3 regions of the Arthrobacter sp. BI5 genome follow, and region 1 is predicted to be linked to each of the others. Evidence: riboswitches for the same ligand, from Rfam matches in the RefSeq annotation. Region 1 holds a riboswitch; each other region holds the start of a gene.
What was found. A riboswitch is a leader RNA that binds a small molecule or an ion and turns the genes downstream of it on or off. The one in region 1 is predicted to bind S-adenosylmethionine.
Positions count from the first base shown of each region.

Region 1 (7,818 bases):
TCCGGGACCACGGGACACCCGGGACTGTTCGTGCACGACCCCGCCGCCGTCGCGTGCTACCGGGCGCAGGGGATCCGGGCGGTCCGGAGCACCGTCAACGCCGGCGTGCTGCCTGCCCTGCTGCGGCGCGGCATCCGCACCGCCGTGGTGGTGGGTACCGGCGGCCACTTCGCCGGCGCCGTGTGGCTTGAGTCCGAGCGGCGCCGCAGCCGGGGCCGCCGCCGCGCCTACCGCCTGTTTTCCGTGCAGCAGCCGCTGGAGGCGCTGGTGCAGGCGCTCAACGACTTCGACCCGGCCCTCGTGGTGGGCTATCCCAGCGCCCTCGAACTCCTGGCCGAGGAGCAGGACGCGGGCCGGTTGCGGATCCGGCCCGCGGTGGTGGAGTCCAGCGGCGAGTCCCTCGGCGACCCGGCCCGGCTGGCCGCGTCGCTGGGCTGCGGGGTCCACAACGTCTACGCCGCCTCGGAGTTCAGCCCCATCGCCCTGGACTGTCCCCGCGGCTGGCTGCACGTCAACAGCGACTGGGTGATCCTGGAGCCGGTGGAGGAGGACTACCGGCCCACGCCTCCGGGGAAGGCATCGCACACGGTGCTGCTGACCAACCTCGCCAACCGGGTCCAGCCGCTGATCCGCTACGACCTGGGCGATTCGGTCCTCGCCAAGCCCGGTCCCTGCGAATGCGGCAACCCGCTGCCCGCCGTCCGGGTGGCCGGCCGGCACGACGACGTGCTGCACCTGGACAACGCCAGCGGCCGCACGGTGAGTATCCTGCCGCTGGCCGTCACCGCCCCGATCGACGGCGCGCCCGGGGTGCACCGCTGCCAGCTGGTCCAGTCCGGCCCGGCGCAGCTGCGGGTCCGGCTTGAACTGGAGCCCGGCGCCGCGGCGGATGAGGTGTGGCAGGACGTGGCGGCCAGGCTCGCCGGTTTCCTGGCCGGCCAGGGCCTGGCGAACGTGGAGCTGGTCCGTGCCGGTGAGGCGCCGGAGCAGACCGGCCGGAGCGGCAAGTTCCATCAGGTCATCGCCCTCAAGCGCGCGCCGGGCGTCCCTTAAACACCGGGCAGCGCCTAGAAGACCGGGCGTCGCTTAGAAGAACATCGGCGGGGCGTCCAGCACGGTCTCATCCACCCGGCGGTCCTCCCACTGGCTGAACGGCTTGTCCAGCTCGTACTTGCCCTGCCGGGTGCGCAGCAGGGTGCGGATCTCGGCGTTGTCCGGGTTGTTCAGCGACTCGAAGTACTCCACCGACCAGTGGAACCAGCGCATGCAGAACAGCCGCATGGTCAGCCCGTGCGTCACGAACAGCGCGTTCGGGGCGTAGTTCGGCTTGGACCAGTGCCGGTACAGGGTTTCCATGAACGAGGAGATCCGGTCGTAGACGTCGGAACCGGACTCGCCTTCCCGGAACCGGTAGAAGAAGTGCCCGTAGGCGTTGCGGAGCTCCTTCTGGTCCTCGATGTCGCCGGCGATCTGGAAGTTCGCCCAGTCCTGCTCGCGCAGCCGCGGCTCTTCGATGACGCGTTCGGTCAGGGAACCCAGCTGCAGCGCCTCCAGCGTCTGGTAGGCCCGCAGGTAGGGGGAGACGTACACGCACACCCGCTGACCGTCCAGCTGCCGCCGCAGCTGCTCACCGGCGGCCGTGGCCTGCTCGACACCCAGCGGCGTCAGCGGGATCCGGTAATCGGGCACCCGGTTGTAGATCGAGGTGTCGGCGTTGGCGGCGGACTGGCCATGCCGGATCATAAAAATTCTCCCGGGCGCACTCACAGCCCCAGCATAGGCACGTGCAGTCAACTCCCGGCAACGGCAGGCAAGATAGAAACATGTTGGTTCCCTCCCGCCGTCGGCTGCGGCTAGAAGTCTGGATCGTCCTGGGGCTGTCGCTCGGGCAGTCGGCGGTGTACTCGGTGGTGCAGTTGCTGGACAAACTGACCCGTGCGCCGCTGGCGCAGGGCACCTCGACGCTGAACCGCTCGCAGAGCACCCGCGAGTACTTCGACCTCACCTACCAACTGCTGGACATCATCTTCGCCCTGGTGCCGGTGGTGCTGGTGATCTACTTCCTGACCGAACACCGGCCCGCCGGCCTGGCCGCCGGCACCGGGACCTCGGCGTTCCGGAAGCTGGGCTTCAACTTCGCCCGGCCCGGCAAGGACCTGGCCCAGGGCCTCGGCCTCGCCGCCCTGATCGGCATACCCTCGCTGGGCCTGTACGCGGCCGGCCGGGCGCTGGGGATCACGACGGCGATCATCCCCAGCGCGCTGGACTCCTACTGGTGGACCGTCCCGGTGCTGATCCTCTCCGCGATCCGGCACGGGATCGTGGAAGAAGTCATTGTGGTCGGCTACCTGCTCGACCGGCTCGGCAAGTTCGGCTGGGGCATGCCGCTGGCCATCTTCGCCAGTTCCATGCTGCGCGGCAGCTACCACCTCTACCAGGGCTTTGGGCCCTTCATCGGCAACGCCATCATGGGCGTCATCTTCGCGCTGATCTATACGAAGACGCGACGCGTGATGCCGCTGGTGATCGCCCATGCGCTGCTGGACATCGTGGCCTTCGTCGGGTTCAGCCTCTTCGGCAAGGCGATCGGCCTCGGCTAGGCGCACCAGGCCTTAAAAGGATTCGGCCGCCAGCGGTGGGTGGCATCATTGGCACCCGCTGCTGGCGGCCGAAGTTTTTCGGGCAGGAAGCGTCAGATGGTGACGGCTCCGGAATCGGTTTCGAAGGTGACGGACAGGATGCCCGGCGTACCGTGCGGGGCCAGCCAGTTCACGTCCACATCCTCCAGCGGCTTCTCCACCGGTTCGCCCAGCCACTCGGTGACCCGCTCGGCGGAGCCTGCGATGGTGAGCGCGGACATCTTGACGCCGCTCTCGTAGGCGTTGGACGGGTGCAGGGCGGGATCGCCCTCCCACTTGAGCATGTAGGGGACCTGCGGATCCGCGATAAGGCCCAGGATGCCGATCTGCTTCCAGACCAGTTCGCGGCCGTCGGGGAACTTGCGGTTGCCGTTGACGGCCGACCGGCCCAGGCGCTCCTCGAAGGGTGCCAGGTCGTCAACCTCAACGCACCAGCCCATCCAGCCGCCGCCGGCGGCGGAACGGGCCCGGACGGCCTGGCCGAACGGCGCCTTGTCCGAGGCAGGGTGGTCCAGGACCTCCACGACCTCCAGGTACTTGTGCCCGGCGAGCGGGATAATCATGTTGCGGGTCCCGAACCGGGGGTGGACTCCGCCCTTGACGGCTTCGACCCCGAGGGCGGACGCGATACGTTCGGTGGTGGCAGCGAGGCCATCTTGTTCACAGGCGTAAGAGACGTGATCCATGCGCATGCCCTCATCTTGGCACTTTGTGATGGAGCTCTCAGCTTAGGCTGTCCTAACCCTGATGGGATGTCATTTTCCAGGGCTCCAGGGCCGGTCCACGGGCCAAATTCATATTCGTCACAAAGCTATCCAGCCGCCGTCGAGCCTTCCTAAACTGGAGCCAGGTCATGAGTGCCAGCACCAAGCCCCGGCTTGCTGGCCGGCAACCCTCCTTGCGCGGTGGGGTGCCCCGGGTGAAGACCTGGCCCTCCGGCGCCCGCCGGGAGGCAAGCGCGGCGGCAGAGCCGTTCCGGTCCCGGGAGGACCGGAAGGGCCTGTGCCCAGTCACTCAGGAGATCCCCGATGTCCAACGCCTGGTCCTTTGAAACCCGCCAGATCCACGCCGGCCAGGAGCCGGATTCCGCCACCGGTGCGCGGTCGCTGCCGATCTACCAGACGACGTCGTTCGTCTTCCCCAGCGCGGAAAGCGCGGCCAACCGCTTCGCGCTCGCCGAACTCGCCCCCATCTACACCCGGATCGGAAACCCCACCCAGGACGCGGTGGAGCAGCGCGTGGCGAGCCTCGAGGGCGGCCTCGGGGCGCTTCTGCTCAGTTCCGGGCAAGCCGCCGAAACCCTTGCGATCCTCAACATCGCCGAGGCCGGGGACCATGTGGTGGCCAGCCCCAGCCTCTACGGCGGCACCTACAACTTGCTGGCCCACACGCTGAAGAAATTCGGCATCTCGGTAACTTTCGTCGCGGACCCGGACAACCTGGAGCAGTGGCGCGACGCCGTGCAGCCGAACACCAAGCTGTTCTTCGGTGAGGTGGTGTCCAACCCCCGGCAGGACGTGCTGGACATCGAGGGCATCGCGGACGTGGCGCACCGGGCCGGGGTGCCGCTGATCGTGGACAACACGCTCTCCACCCCCTACCTGATCCGGCCGATCGAGTGGGGCGCCGACATTGTGGTCCACTCGGCCACCAAATACCTCGGCGGGCACGGCACCGCGATTGCCGGCGTCATCGTGGACTCCGGCAACTTCGACTTCGGCAAGGACCCGGAGCGCTACCCCGGCTTCAACACCCCTGACCCCACCTACAACGGCCTGGTCTACGCCCGAGACCTCGGCGCGGACGGTGCGCTGGGCGCCAACCTGTCCTACATCCTCAAGGCCCGGGTCCAGCTGCTGCGCGACCTCGGCTCCGCCGTCTCGCCGTTCAACGCCTTCCTGATCGCCCAGGGCATCGAGACGCTGAGCCTGCGGATGGAGCGGCACGTTGCCAACGCCGTCAGGGTTGCCGAATGGCTGGAGGCCAGGGCCGACGTCGAATCCGTCGCCTACGCCGGGCTGCCGTCCAGCCCCTGGTACGAGCGCGGCCGCAAGTACGGGCCGAAGGGCACCGGCGCCGTCGTCTCCTTCAACCTGGCCGGGGGAGCGGAGGCCGGCAAGCGCTTCGTCGACGCCCTCGAACTGCACTCCCATGTGGCGAACATCGGCGACGTGCGCTCGCTGGTCATCCACCCGGCGTCGACCACGCACAGCCAGCTCTCGCCGGAGCAGCAGGCGGTGGCCGGCGTCAACCCCGGCCTGGTGCGGCTTTCGGTGGGACTCGAACACATCGACGACATCATCGCGGACCTCGACGCCGGCTTCCGCGCGGCCAAGAACGCCTGAGGCGGGCGGCGCCGACGGGACCGGCTGTCACACAGCCGTCACAATCTTCGCGCTTGCGCCGCCGGGTTTCGTAGAATCGAGGCAGGTCATGAGTGCCAGCGACAGCCCCGGCTTGCTGGCCGGCAACCCTCCATTTGCGGCGGGGTGCCCCGGGTGAAGACCTGGCCTGCCGGTCAGCTGACGGCGGGCAAGCGCGAAGTTAGGTCCTCACATGACGATTGCCGTCACCCGCACGGGTGTACCCGAATGCAAACCCTCCACTGTTCCTGATGGGACGGTGCAGTACCTCCCGCTCGGTTCTTTGGCCCTTGAATCCGGTGCCACCCTGCCGGAGGTCACCCTCGCCTACGAGACCTGGGGGACGCTGAACGCCGACGCCTCCAACGCCGTGCTGATCGAGCACGCCCTGACCGGCGACACCCACGTCACCCGCGGCGCCGGCGAAGAGCCGGGCTGGTGGGAACAGCTGGCCGGCCCGGGCGCCCCGGTGGACACGGACAAGTACTTTGTGGTCTCGATCAACATCCTCGGCGGCTGCTACGGCTCCACCGGGCCGTCCACGCCGGCCCCCGACGGACGGCCCTGGGGCTCGCGGTTTCCGCTGGTCACCCTGCGGGACAGCACCGCCGCCGAGGCGCGGCTCGCCGACGCGCTGGGAATCAGCAGCTGGTATGCCGTGCTGGGGGGTTCGCTCGGGGGAGCCCGTGCGCTGGAGTGGGCGGTCAGCTACCCGGACCGGGTCCGGCGCTGCGCCGTGATTTCGATAGGCGCCCGCAGCACCGCCGAGCAGATCGCGTTCGCCCAGGCCCAGACCCTGGCGATCCGCCAGGACCCCAACTTCAACGGCGGTGACTACTACGGCGGCCCGGAACCGGACGCCGGCCTGGCCCTGGCGCGCCGGATCGCCCACATCACCTACCGTTCCGCCGCGGAGCTGGACGCCCGCTTTGGCCGGAACGCCCAGGCGGCGGAGGACCCGTTGGAAGCCGGGTCGCTGGCCGGCCGGGGCCGTTACCAGGTGGAGAGCTATCTGGACCACCAGGGCAACAAGCTGGTCCGCCGCTTCGACGCCAACAGCTACATCGCCATCACCGAGGCGCTGATGAGCCACGACGTCAGCCGCGGCCGGGGAAGCCTGGAGCAGGCTGTTTCGCGGGCCACCGCGGAGTTCTTTGTGGCGGCCGTGGACTCGGACCGGTTGTATTTCCCGGCCCAGTCCCGTGAACTCGCCGGCGCGCTGCCGGGCGAGGTGCCTGTGCACGTCATCGAGGCGCCGATCGGCCATGACGGCTTCCTGACCGAAATCGGGCAGCTCAGCGAACAGCTCCGCGGCAACTTCTTCGCCTAGCCGGCACCAGCTCGTGTGCATTTTTGCAGACGCCCTCTGCGCGATTGGTCGTTGAGCCTTCCGCGCCCGCAGTCCATACTCGTGGAGAATGACGCCGTGTGTCCCAACTCACACACACGTTAGTCAGCCCAATGGTCCACAGGGTGTCGAAGGCGACACCGAAGGAGTTCGCATGAGCACGGAAAACGCCGCCGCAAGGCGCGCAGAGGACACCGACGTCAAGACGTCAGGTCTCAAGAAAGTAGTGGCAGCCTCGATGGCCGGCACGGTGGTGGAGTGGTATGAATTCTTCCTCTACGCCTCGGCGGCGACGCTGGTCTTTGGCAAGATGTTCTTCCCCAACTCCGGAACGGAACTGGACGGCATCATCGCCGCGTTCCTGACCTACGCGGTGGGCTTCGTTGCCCGCCCCATCGGCGGCATCGTCTTTGGCCACTTCGGCGACAAGTTCGGCCGCAAGCAGCTGTTGCAGCTCAGCATCATCCTGGTCGGTGTCTCGACCTTCCTGATGGGCTGCCTGCCGAGCTTCCAGCAGATCGGCTACTGGGCTCCGGCGCTCCTGGTCTTCCTGCGCTTTGCCCAGGGCTTCGCCGTCGGCGGTGAGTGGGGCGGCGCCGTCCTGCTCGTCGCCGAGCACAGCCCCAGCAAGTCCCGCGGCTTCTGGGCCAGCTGGCCGCAGTCGGCGGTCCCGATGGGCAACCTGCTCGCCACCGGCGTGCTCTTCCTGCTCTCCTCCATCCTGTCCTCGGCGGACTTCCTCGGCTGGGGCTGGCGCATCGCGTTCTGGCTCTCCGCCGTGATCGTGGTCATTGGCTACTACATCCGCACCAAAGTCCAGGACGCCCCGATCTTCCTCGAGGCACAGAAGGAAGTTGTTACGGAAAACAAGGGCTACGGCGTGGCCGAGGTCTTCCGCCGCTACCCCCGCGGCGTCTTCACCGCCATGGGCCTGCGTTTTGCCGAAAACGTCCTGTACTACCTCGTCGTCACCTTCTCCATCACCTACCTGAAGGTGATCGTCCAGGCCGACACCTCGCGCATCCTGCTGCTGCTCCTCGTGGCGCACTTCATCCACTTCTCCGTGGTGCCGATGGTCGGCAAGCTCTCCGACCGCTTCGGCCGCAAGCCGGTCTACATGGCCGGCGCCGTCCTGGGCGGAACCTGGGGCTTCTTCGCCTTCCCGATGATGGACACCAAGAACGACCTCATCATCCTCGCCGCCATCACCATCGGCCTGCTCTTCCACGCCCTGATGTACGCCGGGCAGCCGGCCATCATGGCCGAGATGTTCCCGACCCGGATGCGCTACTCCGGTGTTTCCCTGGGCTACCAGGTCACCTCGATCGTGGCCGGGTCGCTTGCCCCGATCATCGCCAGCTCGCTGCTGGGCCAGTACAAGTCCTCCACCCCGGTTGCCATCTACCTGCTGGGCGCCTGCCTGGTCACCATCGTGGCGGTCTACTTCCTGAAGGAAACCCGCGGTATC
Region 1 is NZ_CM155264.1:1,372,805-1,380,622, forward strand. It holds gene AC1MED_RS06185 (phenylacetate--CoA ligase family protein) at 1-1,053, shown strand, start outside; gene AC1MED_RS06190 (histidine phosphatase family protein) at 1,087-1,743, opposite strand; gene AC1MED_RS06195 (CPBP family intramembrane glutamic endopeptidase) at 1,824-2,600, shown strand; gene AC1MED_RS06200 (VOC family protein) at 2,693-3,331, opposite strand; SAM riboswitch class IV at 3,489-3,604, shown strand; gene AC1MED_RS06205 (bifunctional o-acetylhomoserine/o-acetylserine sulfhydrylase) at 3,668-4,984, shown strand; SAM riboswitch class IV at 5,069-5,184, shown strand; gene metX (homoserine O-acetyltransferase MetX) at 5,196-6,332, shown strand; gene AC1MED_RS06215 (MFS transporter) at 6,505-7,818, shown strand, end outside.

Region 2 (7,818 bases), 1.5 Mb from region 1:
CGGCAGAGTGCCAGACGGCGGCAGCGACGGCGTCGTGCGCGCCCTCGGCACCGCACCCGACTTTGCTTTCCGCGCCCGGGATACCGAAGCGGAGTACAAGGCCAAGATCACCGCGGCGCAGCATGAAATCACCGAGGGCAACAGCTATGAGGTCTGCCTCACCACGGCCTTGACGGCCACCGTGCCCGCCGGGGAACTCGATCCGTGGCAGGCCTACCTGGCGCTGCGCCGGCGCAACCCGGCGCCGTTTGCGAGCTTCCTGCGCCTCGGGGAGCTCACCGTGGCCAGCACCTCGCCGGAGCGCTTCCTGCGGATCGACGCCGACGGCGCCATGCGGGCGGAGCCGATCAAGGGCACCCGGCGCCGGGCTTCCGACGCCGCCCGGGACGAACAGCTGCGCCGGGAGCTGGAATCCTCGCCCAAGGACCGGGCCGAAAACATCATGATCGTGGACCTGCTGCGCAACGACCTGAGCCATTTCGCGGTGCCCGGCTCCGTATCCGTCAGCCGTCTCTGTGCAATCGAAAGCTACGCCACGGTGCACCAGCTGGTCAGCACCATTGACGCACAGCTCCGTCCCGGCATGCCGCGGGCCGAGGCCGTGGCGGCGTGCTTCCCGGCCGGCTCCATGACCGGTGCCCCCAAGGTCAGCACCATGGCCATCCTGGACCGGCTCGAGGCGGCCCCGCGGGGCGTCTATTCCGGGGCGATCGGCTACTTTTCGCTCAGCGGAGCCACCGACCTCGCGGTCGCCATCCGGACGCTGGTGGTGGGCCCGGGCCCGGGCCAGAGCAGCGCGGTGAGCCTCGGCGTCGGCGGCGCCATCACCGCGGATTCCTCGCCCCAGGAAGAATATGAGGAGATCCGGACCAAAGCCTTCGGTGTGCTCTCGGCGCTCGGCGCCGGCTTCCCGCCGGGCTAGCCGCGGGAACCGGAGTAGGCGCCGGCACGGGCCGTTACGGCATACCTACTGCAGGGTGGAGGTGAGCCGGGCGACGTTGTCCACATACTTGACCCCCACCGGGCGTTTCATCCAGTCCTCGAGCGTCAGTTCGCGCGAGATGCCCCGGTAGGTGTCCTCCACCGCGCTGATCCGCCGCACGATGTCCTCGCCCAGGAGCATCACCGAGACCTCAAGGTTCAGCGAGAAGGAGCGCATGTCCATGTTGCTGGAACCCAGCACGGCAACCTCGTTGTCGATCGTGAAGTGCTTGGCGTGCAGCACGAACGGGGCCTTGTAGAGGTAGATCCGCACCCCGGCCTCCAGCAGCGCCTCGTAGTACGACTGCTGGGCGTGGTGGACCAGGAACTGGTCGCCCTTCTCGGAGACGAAGAGTTCGACGTCGACGCCGCGCTGCGCCGCCGTCGTCACCGCGTACAGGAGCGAATCGTCGGGGACGAAGTAGGGGCTGCAGATTGAGATCTTGTGCTGCGCCGAGTAAATCAGCGTGTTGAAGAGCCGCAGGTTGTTTTCGGTGATGAAGCCGGGGCCGCTGGGCACCACCTGGGCCGTGATGTTGCCGGCGTGCAGCTCGGGCCGGTGCGCGAGCTGGTGTTCCAGGGACTCATCCGTCTCGCTGAGCCAGTCGGTGGCGAAGACGACGTTGAGTGTGGTGACAATCGGGCCGCGCAGGCAGGCCATCAGCTCGACCCATTCCCGGCCGACCTTGCGGTGCCGGGGGTTGTTGTAGGAGGGCTCGATCAGATTCTGCGAACCGGTGAAGGCGACTTCGCCGTCGATCACCATGATCTTGCGGTGGTTGCGCAGGTCCGGGCGGCGCCACTGCCCGTGCACGGGCCGCAGCGGCAGCATCGGCCGCCAGCGGATCTTGCTGGCCTTCAGCCGGGCGATGAGCTTGCTGTAGCCCTTGATCCGCAGGGTTCCCAGGTGGTCGAACAGGAGGCGGACTTCGACGCCGCGCTCGGCGGCTTCCTCCATCGCCGTCAGCAGGTCGTCCGTGATGTGGTCCGAGCTGAGGATGTAGAACTCGGCGTTGACAAAGGACTCGGCCTCGCGGACGGCGGCCGCCATCGCCTTGATCGAGTCCGGGTAGCCGGGCAGGAGTTCCACGTGGTTGCCGTCCACCATCGGCAGCGAACCCAGTGTCTTGTTCAGTTCCGCCGCGGAGGACACCCACTCCGGACCCTCGTAGCTGCTTTCCAGCATCGCCAGTTCGGAGGTGCCGGCGCGCACGCGGGTGTTCACCGCTTCCTGCTGCGCCCGGCGCTTCCGGGAGAGCCGGAAGTTGCCGAAGAGCAGGAACAGGACCAGGCCCAGGGCCGGGACGAAGAAGATGCCCAGCAGCCAGGCCATGGCGGTGGTGGGACGGCGGTTGCCCGGGATGATGCCCAGCGCCAGGACCCTGATGACGAGGTCGACCAGGGTCAGAATGAGGACGACCCAGGACGGGAGTGTTCCCACTAGCGGAAATGGCCACAGCACAGGCGAACCCCTCATGATCCAGACCCGCGGAACAGTTCCGGAACGGGCAACCCGCAAATCCTATCCCGGCACGCCGCACTAAGCTGAAGGCATGACTACCCCTGCCTCTGTTCCGGCCCGCCCGACGGTGCTGGTGTTCCTCGATCCCGCGTTTGAAAACGGCCGCGTCGCCGACTCGTCCAAGCCGCAGCTGATGGCCACGGACCAGGGCGCGACGCGCGGCGACGGCGTTTTCGAGTCGTTGCTGGTGGTGGGGGGACGGCCGCGCAAGCTGCAGGCCCACCTGAGCCGGCTGGCCGGCTCCGCGCGCGCCCTGGAGCTGGCCATCCCGGACGAGGACGCCTGGCGCCGCGCGATCGGGACGGCCATCAGCGAGTTCGGCGGCCCGGCTGACGACGCCGGCGATGCTGGCGAAGCTGACGGTGCGGCTGACGAGGTGGTGGTGAAACTGCTCGCCACCCGCGGCGTCGAGGGCGACTCCGCACCGACGTGCTGGGTCCAGGCCTCCCCTCCGCCGGCCGTCGGGCGGCTGCAGCGTGAGACGGGCATTGACGTCATCCTGCTGGACCGCGGCTATGACAGCGAGGTGGGCGAACGCGCCCCGTGGCTGCTGCTGGGCGCCAAGACGCTGTCCTACGCGGTGAACATGGCGGCGCTCCGGTATGCCCACCACCAGGGCGCGGACGATGTCATCTTCACCTCCGCGGACGGCCGGGTCCTGGAGGGTCCGACGTCGACCGTGCTGCTGGCGCACCTGGAATCCACCGACGACGGCGCGGGCGGGGTGCGGACCGTGCGCCGGCTGATCACCCCGCAGCTGGATAGCGGAATCCTTCCCGGCACCTCGCAGGGCGCCCTGTTCACTGCGGCGAAGGCCGCCGGGTGGGAACTCGGCTACGGTCCGCTGGTCCCCGAGGACTTGTACGACGCGGACGCCGTCTGGCTCATCTCGAGCATCCGGCTCCTCGCCCCGGTGAACCACATCGACGGCAAGGAGATCGGCACGCCCGAACTGCGGCGGCAGCTCACGGCGGAGCTCAACGAACTTTTCGCCACGATCGAGTAAGGCGCGGAGCGACCCGAGCTCAGCTCCGGGTCCTTGGGCGATGGAACCGGTCCCCCGCGGTAGTCGCTGAAGTATCGGCGTAGGCCAAGTCACGCGGAGCGGAGGCCACCCGGTAGCCGGCGCGGCGCACCCGCCTGATCAGTTCCCGGTCTCCGCCCACCAGCAGGTCTTCCGGGAGAGGTCCGATTTCCTCAAGCACGGCCCGGGATACCGCTCTGATGTTGCCGGGGCGGGCCGGCAGGCAGCCGCTCACGGCGAGGGCTCTCCGGAGCAACCCGGCGCCGCGGCTCAGGGAGGATGGTATCCGGGGCCGCTCCGGGGCCGCCGTGGCCGGCCGGGCGTCGCCGCAGACCGCGCCGGTATTCTCGTCCGCGAAGCCTTGGAGCATCCTTTTGACCGTGTTCCGTGAGAGGACCACGTCCGAATCCATGAACACCACGACCTCGCCGGATGCGTGCCGTAAGCCCAGATTCAGGGCGGCACCTGTGCCCACGTTGGCCTGGCTGAGCACTTTGATTCGGAGATCGGCCGCGGCCACGCCCTTCATCAGTTCGAACGTGTTGTCGGTCGAGCCGTCGTCGACCAGCACCACTTCGTAACGGTCGTAGCTGGTGAGCTGGATGGAGCGTACACAGCTCTCTATGCGGGCCGCCTCGTTGAAGGCCGGCACAATGATCGACACAGTCGGCCACATGTCCAGCAGGGTGGGCACCCCGCGGCGACGCCGCACTGCGGCGCGGACCTCATACCAGGGCATTGCCGTGCACCCGTGGGAACTGACGGAAGGATGCCGGGTTGAACGATGGCAGGGTAAATGCCCCTAGAACGGCGTCGAGCAATTCCGGGACGAGCCCGCTGTTCCTGCCGAACCGGGCGGTCACACCGAGCACCACCGGCGTCCCGTCGGCACGCCGCCTGACATCGACGCCAACCGGGCCGGTCAGCCCAAGCGCGCGGACAGCGGCCATGGCCACATTTCCCACATCCATGGCCTCGCCGATTTCGACCCGACGGGCGGCCGCCGCGTTTCCAGCCTTCCCCTGGGCCGGTGCAGTTTTTTCGATAACGACGACGAACGGAGCGGCCGCGTTCTGCACCGGGGTGCCGAAGACCATCGGGCCGTAAGCGGTTCCCGGGATGAATTCCTGCACGATCTGGCCTTCCGGCAGTCTGTGCCAGTCCACGTCGCTGCCTCCGTCGACGACGGTCACGCCGCTGCCGCCGCCGGAGACCCGGGGGCGGACGACTACCGGTCCGCCAAGCGCTTCCATGGCGGCCTCAGCGCCGGAGAAATCCCGGGGCACCCCGAACCGCGGGACGGCCACCCCGGCCGATTGCAGCCGCCATGCGGTAAAGAGCCTGTCGTGGGCGAGGGCCACGGGTCCCGGCTCGCCAATGATGACGCGGACATCGGGGCCGAAGGCGGGCCGGAAGGCCGCCAGCTGCGGCAGCTCGTCAGTCACGGTAGGAATGACAACGTTCACGTCTTCGGCGGCCACCAGCCGGCGGAGCGCCGAGACCAGCTCCGGATCCGAGGCCTCCGGGACGCGGACGGCGGTGATTCCCGACCCTGCCGGCAGTTCGCGGATGTCGGTACCCAGGACGGGGACGCCTCGCGCTTTGAGCTGGGCCGCGACGGCCCGTCCGGCAGGTCCCCCCGCGCCGGTGATGAGCACGCGGGGCTTCACAGGTGGTCCCATAAAAATCCAGTTCCTTCGTAGACATGCCGGGTGCCCCAGTGCAGCGCCTGGCTAATGCTGGTTATCCCATTGGAAATCTGCTGGCACGTCGGTCGTGCCCGTCCCAGTCAAGGCGAGGGTGGCCAGGGATATCCCGAGTAGGAACTACCCGAATCTGCCCCGCAGGCACTGCGCCGGATGCCCACGAGTACTGGGGTTGCTGCCAGCGCTACCCGCGCCCATGCCGTTGCTGGAAACGCCGGCCCGTGACTTAACATGACGGCGCCGCCGGTGCCGACGGCACGGAAGTGCTACGTTTTTGGGGAGTAATGAGACCCGGCGCCAAGCCCTGACTGGCCGGTCGGCAACCCTCCCTTTCGCGGCGGGGTGCCTCAGGTGAATACTCGGCATATCGAGAGTTCGAGCTGCAAGCGTGAAAGTAAGGAGATCCGTCGTGCCCGACGCGTCCGCACCCGCTGTGCCCGCCACAGCCCCCGCCCCGTCCTCCGCCGCCCCCGGCCCGGCCGCCGAAGCGAGGCTGGCCTACCGCCTGTTCACCGGTCCCGATGACCGCAGCTTCTGCGAACGGGTCTCCGCCGCCCTGGCCGAGGGCTATGTCCTGCATGGCAGCCCCTCCGCGACCTTCAATGGCAGCACCGTGATCGTGGCCCAGGCGCTCGTGCTGCCGTCCGCCATCGCGAGCGCTGACGCCGCCGTCGCCAACGCGGTGGATGAGCTGGACGTCGAGTTCGACGGCGGGGGCCACGCATGAACTACGCCGGAGACCTGAGCCCGGAGGAGGCATGGGCCACGCTTGAGGCGGGCGCCGTCCTGGTGGACGTCCGCACCGAGGGCGAATGGGCCCGGATCGGCACCCCCGACACCACGGCCGCGGGCGAACGACGGAACGATCCGCTCTTCATCCAGTGGAACCTGGCCGGCGGCATCCCCAATTCGCAGTTTGTTGAACAGTTGAAACAGCGGGCCCCGAAAGGCGGAGGAACCGAACTGGTCTTCCTGTGCCGTTCAGGCGCCCGGTCCGTCGCCGCGGCAATAGCGGCGACGGAAGCCGGCTTCACCTCTTACAACGTCCTCGAGGGCTTCGAAGGCGAACCGGACCGTCACGGCGAACGCACCGTCAACGGCTGGAAAAACCGCGGCCTGCCCACCAACCCCGGAAAGCACTAAGTGAGCTTTAATCCCGATGCCCAAGGCTGGAGCCCGGACACCCAGGCCGTCCGCGGCGGACTCGACCGCACCGGCTTCCAGGAGACCACCGAACCGATCTTCCTGAACTCAGGCTTCGTCTACGAATCCGCCGCCGCCGCGGAACGCGCCTTCACCGGCGAGGACGAACGCTTTGTGTATTCGCGCTACGGCAACCCCTCGGTGGCCACCTTCCAGGAGCGGCTCCGGCTGCTGGAAGGAACCGAAGCATGCTTCGCGACGGCGTCCGGCATGTCCGCCGTGTTCACCGCGCTGGGGGCGCTGCTGGGGGCCGGCGACCGGGTAGTCGCCGCCCGCTCCCTCTTCGGATCCTGCTTCGTGATCCTCAACGAGATCCTCCCCCGCTGGGGTGTGGAGACGGTCTTCGTGGACGGCCCCGACCTTGAGCAGTGGCGCTCGGCGCTGTCGGAGCCGACGACGGCGGTCTTCTTCGAGTCGCCGTCGAACCCGATGCAGGAAATCGTGGACATCGCCGCCGTGAGCGAACTGGCGCACGCCGCCGGCGCGACCGTCATCGTTGACAACGTCTTTGCCACTCCCCTGCTGCAGCGCTGCGGGGAACTCGGCGCGGACGTGATTGTGTATTCCGGCACCAAACACATTGACGGCCAGGGCCGGGTGCTCGGCGGCGCGATCCTGGGCACCAAGGAGTTCATCGAAGGCCCGGTCAAGCAGCTTATGCGCCACACCGGCCCGGCGCTCTCCGCCTTCAACGCGTGGGTGCTGACCAAGGGGCTGGAGACCATGGCCCTGCGGGTGAACCACTCCTCCGCCTCCGCGCTGCGGCTGGCCGAGTGGCTCCAGGAGCAGCCGGCGGTCAGCTGGGTCAAGTACCCGCTGCTGCCATCCCATCCGCAGTACGAGCTGGCCGCACGGCAGATGAAGGCCGGCGGCACCGTCTTGACGTTCGAGCTGTCACCCTCGCCCGGCCGCACGGCCAAGGAGGCCGCCTTTGCGCTGCTGGACTCGCTGCGGATCATCGATATTTCCAACAACCTGGGTGATTCGAAGTCCCTGATCACCCATCCGGCCACCACGACGCACCGCGCCATGGGACCGGACGGCCGGGCAGCGATCGGGCTGAGCGACGGCGTCGTCCGGCTGTCGGTGGGCCTGGAAGACGTCGAGGACCTGATCCGCGACCTCGGGCAGGCACTCAAGCAGGTTTAGTCCCGGCGTACCCGTGAGAGCACGGGGGTCGGCTCCGCTGCCGCCCTGGCGTCCGCGCCGTGCGTCGTGACCCGCACGGCGTGGGCGACGACGGCGGCCAGGCCTGCGTCGTCGGCGGGCGTGTCCAGCCCGGGCGCGCAGAGCGCCTGGCGCTGCAGCTGCGACCCGGTGCCGTTCGCCAGGACCCGGTCCACGCCGCGGCGCGCCAGTTCCAGCTCGCCCTGCTCCGCCAG
Region 2 is NZ_CM155264.1:3,677,538-3,685,355, forward strand. It holds gene AC1MED_RS17065 (chorismate-binding protein) at 1-922, shown strand, start outside; gene cls (cardiolipin synthase) at 968-2,458, opposite strand; gene AC1MED_RS17075 (aminodeoxychorismate lyase) at 2,535-3,509, shown strand; gene AC1MED_RS17080 (glycosyltransferase family 2 protein) at 3,529-4,266, opposite strand; gene AC1MED_RS17085 (ATP-grasp domain-containing protein) at 4,253-5,209, opposite strand; SAM riboswitch class IV at 5,514-5,628, shown strand; gene AC1MED_RS17090 (DUF1737 domain-containing protein) at 5,667-5,960, shown strand; gene AC1MED_RS17095 (rhodanese-like domain-containing protein) at 5,957-6,376, shown strand; gene AC1MED_RS17100 (O-succinylhomoserine sulfhydrylase) at 6,377-7,585, shown strand; gene AC1MED_RS17105 (glutamate--cysteine ligase 2) at 7,582-7,818, opposite strand, start outside.
Region 2: it holds a riboswitch for S-adenosylmethionine, as region 1 does, so the genes downstream of both, AC1MED_RS17090 (DUF1737 domain-containing protein) here and AC1MED_RS06205 (bifunctional o-acetylhomoserine/o-acetylserine sulfhydrylase) in region 1, are expected to answer to the same signal.

Region 3 (7,818 bases), 1.3 Mb from region 1:
CGCAGGTGGGCCAGTTTGGCTGTGCCAGCAATGGCGGTGTGCACCCCGGGTGCGTACACCGTGAAGCGCAAGGCGAACTCGGCCCAATCCAGGCCGTCCGGGTCCAGTCCCAGGGCCTGAAGCCGTTCCCAATAGAGTTCTGCATAGTTCCCGGTGGGCCGCTCCACGAAGCGCCACGGCGCGTTCGCAATCGGCCGTTTGGCGATCACCCCGAGGTCGGACCGCCGGCCGAGGACGTTCCGGAGATTCCACTGGTCGGCGATGTTGACGCTGGTTTCGATCGCCCCGAACCGGCCGGAATCGACGGCGTAGGCGAGCGGCTCATTGTCTCCGCTGTAGCCCGCGACGCCGATCTTGCCGGCGGCCACGGCCCGGTCCAGGGTGTCCTGCAGGTCACCGCGTTGCAGGATGTCCAGCGGGCAGGAGTGCAGGTAAAAGACGTCGATCCGCTCCGAGCGGGTCAAGCGCAGCGACTGCTCGATACTCCCAAGTACACTGCCCGGCGACCAGTCCGGTTGACCGTTGATCCCGGCCCCGCCCTTGGTTGAGAGCACGAACTCATCCCTGCGGTGGCCCAGGTGCCGGCCGATCCGCTCTTCGCTCAACCCGTAACTGGCGGCGGTGTCGATCAACGTGACGCCCAGATCCAACGCTCCGTTGAGCACCTCGGCGGCTTCGGCCTCGGTGACGTCGCTTTCGCCGATCTGGCCGGCCCCGAGGCCCACGATGGAGACCTCGATTCCAGTGTTTCCAAAGGCTCTTTGCTCAAGCATTCTTTCGCTCCTCCTGGCCGGAGACGCTGCAGCCGGAGTGGGCGGCGTCGCTGTGCACCCAGAGCGCGGAGGCCACCTCGTCGGCGAGGTCGATGTCGCGCAGCGCTGACCCTGCGCCGATCCGGACCACGAGCGGGCCGCCGAACGGTTTCCGGCCCAGGACCTCGACGTCGGCGTCGAGGTCGATCTGCTCGGCGGCGAGGTAGCGCAGCAAGTCGGGGTTCTCGTCGCTGATCCGGGTGATCCGGCCGGTATGGCCCTCGTCGAGCTCGCTCAGCCGGTAGGCCGGCGGCATCAGGACCGAGCCGTCGGCGGCGGGAATCGGGTCGCCGTGCGGGTCCCGGACCGGGTTGCCCAGTTTGGCGGCCATCCGCTCGATGAAGGTGTCGGAGACGGCGTGTTCCAGCAGCTCCGCCTCGTCGTGGACCTCGTCCCAGCGGTAGCCGAGCTCCTGCACCAGGAAGGTCTCAATCAGGCGGTGCCGTCGGACCATCGAGAGGGCCAGCCGCACGCCGTCCTCGGTCAGGGTGACGGCGCTGTACGGCTTGTGGTCCACCAGGCCCTGATCCTTGAGCTTGCGGACCATCTCAGAGACGGAGGAATTGGCGACCCCGAGCCGCTGGGCCAGCTGGGTGGAGGTGATCGGCTTGTCCTGCCACTCCGTGAAGGAGTAGATGACCTTGACGTAATCCTCTATCGAGGAGGAGGGCGGGCTGGTCTTCACAGCCCAAGCCTACCGTCCGGCGGCGCCGGTGAACGTGAGCCACAGCAGGACCAGGTTCAGTGCCACCACCAGGACCACGCTGACGATCGCGGCCACCCGCAGGATCACCCCGTCGGCGAAGCGGCCCATCAAAGACTTGCTGCTGGTCAGCACCACGAGCGGAACCAGAACGAACGGGATCCCGAAGCTGAGCACCACCTGGCTGAGCACGAGCCCCCAGGTGGGGTCGAAGCCCACTGCCAGCAGGACCACCGCGGGGATCAGGGTGAGCACCCGGCGCGTCATCAGCGGAATCCGGATCGTCAGCAGGCCCTGCATGATGGTGCCGCCGGCATAGCAGCCCACCGAGGTGGAGGCCAGGCCGGAAGCGAGCAGGCCGACGGCGAACACCACACCCACCACCGGGCCGAGGTTGGCCGTGATGGCGGCGTGGGCGCCCTCGATGGTGTCCGTTCCCTCCTCACCGCCGAGCGTGGACGCGGCCAGCAGCAGCATGCCGATGTTGACGATACCGGCCACGGCCAGGGCCGCGACGACGTCCCAGCGCGTGGCCTTGACCAGCCGCGCCATCGCGTGCGGCGGCACGTGGAGGTGGGGGTTCGGGCGGTGCCGGTCCCGGGAGAGTGCGGAGTGGACGTAGATGGCGTGCGGCATCACGGTCGCGCCGAGCATGCTCGCGGCCAGCAGCACCGTGTCCGGGCCCTGGAAGCCGGGCACAAGTCCGGCCACTACGCCGCCGGGATCGGGCGGGCTGATGAACAGTCCGGCCAGGAAGCCGACGGTGATGATGCCGAGCAGGAAGATAATGACGAACTCAAACGGCCGCTGCTGGTTCCGGCTCTGCACGGCGAGCAGTGCCATGGAAATGCCGCCGACGATCACGGCGCCGAGGGGCAGGGGGAGGCCGAACAACAGGTACAGGGCGACGGCGCCGCCCACCACCTCGGCGAGGTCGGTGGCCGCCGCCACGATTTCGGCCTGGACCCAGAAAGCACGGCGCCACACCGGCCGGAGCCGTTCGCCGAGGATCTCGGGAAGGCTTTTGCCGGTGACGATGCCGAGTTTGGCGGACTGGTACTGGACCAGCACCGCCATCACGTTGGCCGCGACGAGGACCCAGACGAGCAGGTAGCCGTACTGCGCCCCGGCCGTGAGGTTAGCGGCGACGTTGCCGGGATCCACGTAGGCGATGGCGGCCACGAACGCCGGGCCGAGCAGGCCGAGCAGGGCACGGCGGCGGCCCCGGACCCTGCGGGCGGGCGGCGGCCCCGCGGGGCGGGGTTCGTGTCCGGTGACGTCCAGCACTGCGGCTCCCATGAAGTTCCAGGGTGCCTACACACAAAAGTTAGGCACACCGAAATGATAGGTGCGGCATGCCCCCAGCGCAATGCGGGAACCTCAGGCCCGGGCGGCGCGCCAGGTTTGCGTCAGGTAGGGGAGCGGCAGGAGCTCGCCGGGAGTGTGCCCGAGGTGCTCGTGCAGGTACCAGTCGAGGTTGCCGAAGACCTTGGCCCGGGTGGTCTCGCCTGCCCGCAGGTAGTAGCTGCGGGACTTGGCCAGTTCCATGAGGTCCTGGCTGGTGACTGGGTCCTCCCAACGGGTGAGGTGGCTCTGCAACCCGGTGAATTCCGGTCCCAGCGGCGGTGTGAAGTCGGGCTTGTGGACGTCCCCGGCGTGCATGATCCGCGAGAGCCGGTGCACCCACGGGACCGAGGTGTCGAGTTGGTTCCAGATCAGGCCGAGGATGCCCTGCGGGCGCAGGATCCGGGCAGCCTCGGTGCTGGCCAGCAGGGGATCGCACCAGTGCCAGGCCTGGGCCACCGTGACCAGGTCGAACGCCCCGGACGCCAGTCCCGTGTGTTCGGCGGTGCCCTCGACGGCGGTGACGTCCGGCAACGTGCGGCGCAGCTGTTCCAGCATGTCCGGGGACGGGTCCACGGCCACCGTCTTCAGTCCCCGTTCGACCAGGAGAGCCGTGAATTTGCCCGTGCCGGCGCCCAGGTCGGCGGCGTCCCGGGCCCCGCCGGGGATCAGCCAGTCGGCCGAGTCCGCGGGGTAGCCCGGCCGGACCCGGTCGTAGTGCTCGCCGCCGTCCTGGAAGCTCTGGCCGAGCTCCTGTCGCCGGTGGTGGTGGAGTTTGGGGCCGCCGCGTGCCACGTGCGATCTCCTTCGGCAGCAATAGGTAAGTACCCTCCGAATTTACCGCACGCGGCCGGAGGCGGGGCCCCTAGTCGAGGGTGCAGGGGGCGGCTCCCGCGGTGCCCGGCGTGTTCGGCGCCCAGTGCGGGTAGCTGCGCGCGTCGTTGGCCGGCACCCAGCGGCCGGCGTCCACCACGTAGTCCCAGCCCAGGCCGCCCCGCCGCAGCTCCTGGAGACCGGCGAGCAGCCGCTGGGCGTCCTCGAGCCGGGAGCCGAGGCCGAAGCTGGCGCGCAGCGACCCGGCCGGCAGGCCAAGCCGCTTCAGCAGCGGATGGGCGCAGAACCGGCCGTCGCGCAGGCCGATGCCGTGTTCGGCGGAGAGGTAGGCGGCGACCAGTCCGGCGTCGTACCCGGCGACCGAGAAGTTCACGACGCCGATCGTCCCGGGCCCCTCCCCGCGGGCGGTGTCTTCGAAGATGTGGTGCACGCTCACACCCTCGATCCGCTGCAGGCCCTCCACCAGGAAGGAGCGGATGGCGTCCTCGTGGGCGTGCCACTGCTGTTCGTCAAGCGACTCGATCACCTGGCTGGCGCGGGCCAGCGCGGCGGCGCCGAGGACGTTCGGGGAGCCGCCCTCGTGGCGGGCCGGGCCGGTGGTCCAGCTGACGGTGTCGAGCCGCGCATCCCGCACGGCGCCGCCCCCGGCAAGGTGCGGGGTGCCGGCGTCGAGCCAGTCCGGCCGGCCCACCAGCACCCCGGCGCCGAACGGGGCGTAGAGCTTGTGGCCGGAGAAGGCGAGGTAATCGACGTCGTCGGCGGCGATGTTGATGCGGCGGTGCGGGGCCAGTTGGGCGGCGTCCACGGCGATCCGGGCGCCGAATTCGTGCGCCAGGGCGGCCAGCTCACGGATCGGCAGGATTTCGCCGGTGACGTTGGATGCGCCGGTCACGGCCAGCAGGCTCACGTCGCCGTGGGTGAGTTCCGTCCGGAGCCGTGCCAGGGTGCCGGCCAGGGTGGGCGCCGCGACGACGCTGCGGTGCGGGACGTTCTGCCAGGGCAGCAGGTTGGCGTGGTGCTCAATGTCGAGGTAAAGCACCTCGCCGGTGTGCTGGCCGCCGGCAACGGGCAGGCAGCCGGCCAGCAGGTTCAGCGAATCGGTGGTGTTCCGGGTGAAGATCACCGAGTCGTCCGGGCGTCCGCCGACGAACCCGCGGACGATGTTCCGGGCGTTTTCGTACACCGAGGTGCTGAGCTGGGAGGCGTAGCCGGCGCCGCGGTGCACGCTGGCGTAGTAGGGCAGGATCTCGTTCAAGTAGGCGGACACCACGGACAGCGCCGGGGCCGAGGCGCCGTAGTCGAGGTTGGCGTAGCGGACCTGGCCGCCCTGGATCAGCGGGGCCTGGATCTCGGCGCCGGAGACGGCGGACAGCGGCCGGCGCGCGGCGTCGAAGCGCGTCTCGGAAAGGGCCGCGCCGGCGCTGGTGGTGTGGGTGGGGATGGTGGCAGTCGTCATGGGACCTCGCTCAAAAAGGACCCCGCTCACAGGGGATCCGCGCTTGCCGGGTCCGCTCCGGACCGGCCAGGTCGTCACCCGGGGCACCCCGCCGCGAATGGAGGGTTGCCGGCCAGCAAACCGGGGTTTAGCGCTGGCACTCGTGACCTGTTTCGAGCCTAGGACATGGCCCGGCGGACGGAAAAGCGAGGCGGAAATATGAAGCGCTGTGTTACGAACTGCCGCGGGCGGGCCGGCTAGAGCAGGTCATCCAGGCCGGGGTTGAGGCGCTTGAGGACCTCCGAGTGCAGGATCGAGTTGGTGGCCAGGGCGTTGCCGCCGAAGGGACCGTCCTCACCCTCGAGCGAGGTGAAGCGGCCGCCGGCTTCCGTCACGATCGGGACCAGCGCCGCCATGTCGTAGAGGTTGAGTTCAGGCTCGCAGGCGATGTCGACGGCGCCTTCGGCCACCAGGCAGTAGGACCAGAAGTCGCCGTAGGCGCGGGTGCGCCAGACCTCCTCAGTGAGGCCAAGGAACTCATCGAGGTTGCCTCGCTGCTTCCAGCCGCCCAGGCTCGAGTAGGACAGCGAGGCGTCGGCCAGCCGGGAGACGTTCGAGACTTTCAGCCGGCTGGCGGCGGCCAGCGAGCGGCCCGTGTAGGCGCCGGCGCCCTTGGCCGCCCACCAGCGTTTGCCCAGGGCCGGGGCACTGACGACGCCGACCACGGGCTCGCCTTCATCGACCAGGGCGATCAGGGTGGCCCAGACTGGGACGCCGCGGACAAAGTTCTTGGTGCCGTCGATTGGGTCGATGATCCAGCGGCGGGAGCCGTGGCCGGAGCTGCCGAACTCCTCGCCGAGCACGGCGTCGCGGGGGCGGGAGCGGGACAGTTGCCCCCGGATGGCTTCCTCGGCGGCCTTGTCCGCGTCGGTGACGGGAGTGAGGTCCGGCTTCGTCTCGATCCGAAGGTCGAGCGCCTTGAAGCGGTTCATGGTCTGGGAATCTACGGAATCTGCCAGTACATGGGCAAGGCGCAGGTCATCGTTGTAGCTCGAAGCGGGTTGACTCATGCCTCCAAACTACCGCCAAAACGCGCCGCAGGCCGGGAGGCCACGTCGCCCGCTGCCGGGCGACCCGCTCGGCAGGCGCTGCTAGGAGACGCTGCCGAGTTCCTTGGTGTCCTGCGCTTCCAGCCGCGGGTCGGTGCCGAGCAGCCTGCGCAGCGAGGCGAGCCGGGCCGGGCCGGACGGGCCGGCGTGGCCGCCCTGCACCCAGGCGTCCACCCCACAGTTGACGGCGGAGGCGTCGTGCTTGCAGCCCCGTTCGCAGTCCTCGGTGCCGGGCGCCAGGTCCGGGAAGGAGCGCAGGATCCGGTCCGGGTCCACGTGGGCCAGGCCGAAGGAGCGGATGCCGGGGGTGTCGATGATCCAGCTGCCGGCGGGCGCATCGTTGACCTTCAGCGCCAGCGCGGAGGATGAGGTGTGGCGGCCGCGGCCGGTGACGGCGTTGACGCCGCCGGTGGCGCGTTCGGCGCCGGTGAGCGCGTTCACCATGGTGGATTTGCCGACGCCGGAGTGGCCCAGCATTACGGTGACTTTTCCGTCGAGGTACGCGCGCAGCTGCGAGACGGCGGTCTTGTCCAGCCGGGCGGAGAGGCCGTCATCGGAGCGGGCGTCGATGCCGGAGGCTGCCGAATCCGCGGTCTTGGAGATGATCACCGGGAAGTCGAGGTGCCGGTAGTTGTCGAGCAGTTCGGCAGGATCCTTGACGTCCGCCTTGGTGACCAGCAGCAGGGGCTCGATTCCGGCGTCGTAGGCGGCCACCAGGGCCCGGTCGATGAACCCGGTGCGCGGTTCCGGGTTCGCCGCGGCCACGACGACGACCAGCTGGTCGGCGTTGGCGACGACGGCGCGTTCGATCGGGTCCGTGTCGTCCGCGCTGCGCCGCAGCAGGGTGCGGCGGTCCTGGATCTTGACCAGCCGCGCCAGCGTGTCCGGCTCGCCGCTGACGTCCCCGACGAGGGAGACGAAGTCCCCGGCTACGACGGGGTTGCGGCGCAGTTCGCGGGCACGGGCCGCGATGATCTTGCGTTCCGTGCCGGTGCCTTCACCGACGACGGCGGTGTAACGTCCGCGGTCAACCGTGATGATGCGTCCGGTGACGGCGTCGTCGTGGCTGGGCCGGTCCTTGGTGCGGGGCCGGGTGCCCTTTTTATTCGGCCGGATCCGGACGTCGGATTCGTCCCAGGAGTCAGTGCTGCGGGCCACCGGCGGCGTCCTTCCCGGCGGAGGCTCCCGGGGCCAGCATGGCGTCCCAGAGCCGGGGGAAATCGGGCATGGTTTTGGACGTTGTGGCGATGTCCTCGACCTCCACGCCGGGCACGGCGAGGCCGAGGATGGCGCCGGCGGTGGCCATGCGGTGGTCGGCGTAGCTGTGCACGACGCCGCCGTGCAGTGAGGCCGGGCGGATGATGAGTCCGTCGGCGGTTTCTTCGGCGTCACCGCCGAGCCTTTTGATCTCGGCCACCAGGGCGGCGAGCCGGTCCGTCTCGTGTCCGCGCAGGTGCGCGATGCCGGTGAGCCGTGAGGGTCCGTTGGCCAGCGCGCAGAGCGCTGCGACGGTCGGCGCGAGCTCGCTGGTCTCGTCGAAGTCGCCGCCCTTGATTTCCGGGCCGCCGGTGACGGTCAGTG
Region 3 is NZ_CM155264.1:2,716,750-2,724,567, reverse strand. It holds gene AC1MED_RS12525 (aldo/keto reductase) at 1-773, opposite strand, end outside; gene AC1MED_RS12520 (metal-dependent transcriptional regulator) at 766-1,497, opposite strand; gene AC1MED_RS12515 (Nramp family divalent metal transporter) at 1,507-2,814, opposite strand; gene AC1MED_RS12510 (class I SAM-dependent methyltransferase) at 2,896-3,654, opposite strand; gene AC1MED_RS12505 (aminotransferase class V-fold PLP-dependent enzyme) at 3,725-5,149, opposite strand; SAM riboswitch class IV at 5,184-5,297, opposite strand; gene hisN (histidinol-phosphatase) at 5,386-6,198, opposite strand; gene rsgA (ribosome small subunit-dependent GTPase A) at 6,280-7,395, opposite strand; gene aroA (3-phosphoshikimate 1-carboxyvinyltransferase) at 7,379-7,818, opposite strand, start outside.
Region 3: it holds a riboswitch for S-adenosylmethionine, as region 1 does, so the genes downstream of both, AC1MED_RS12505 (aminotransferase class V-fold PLP-dependent enzyme) here and AC1MED_RS06205 (bifunctional o-acetylhomoserine/o-acetylserine sulfhydrylase) in region 1, are expected to answer to the same signal.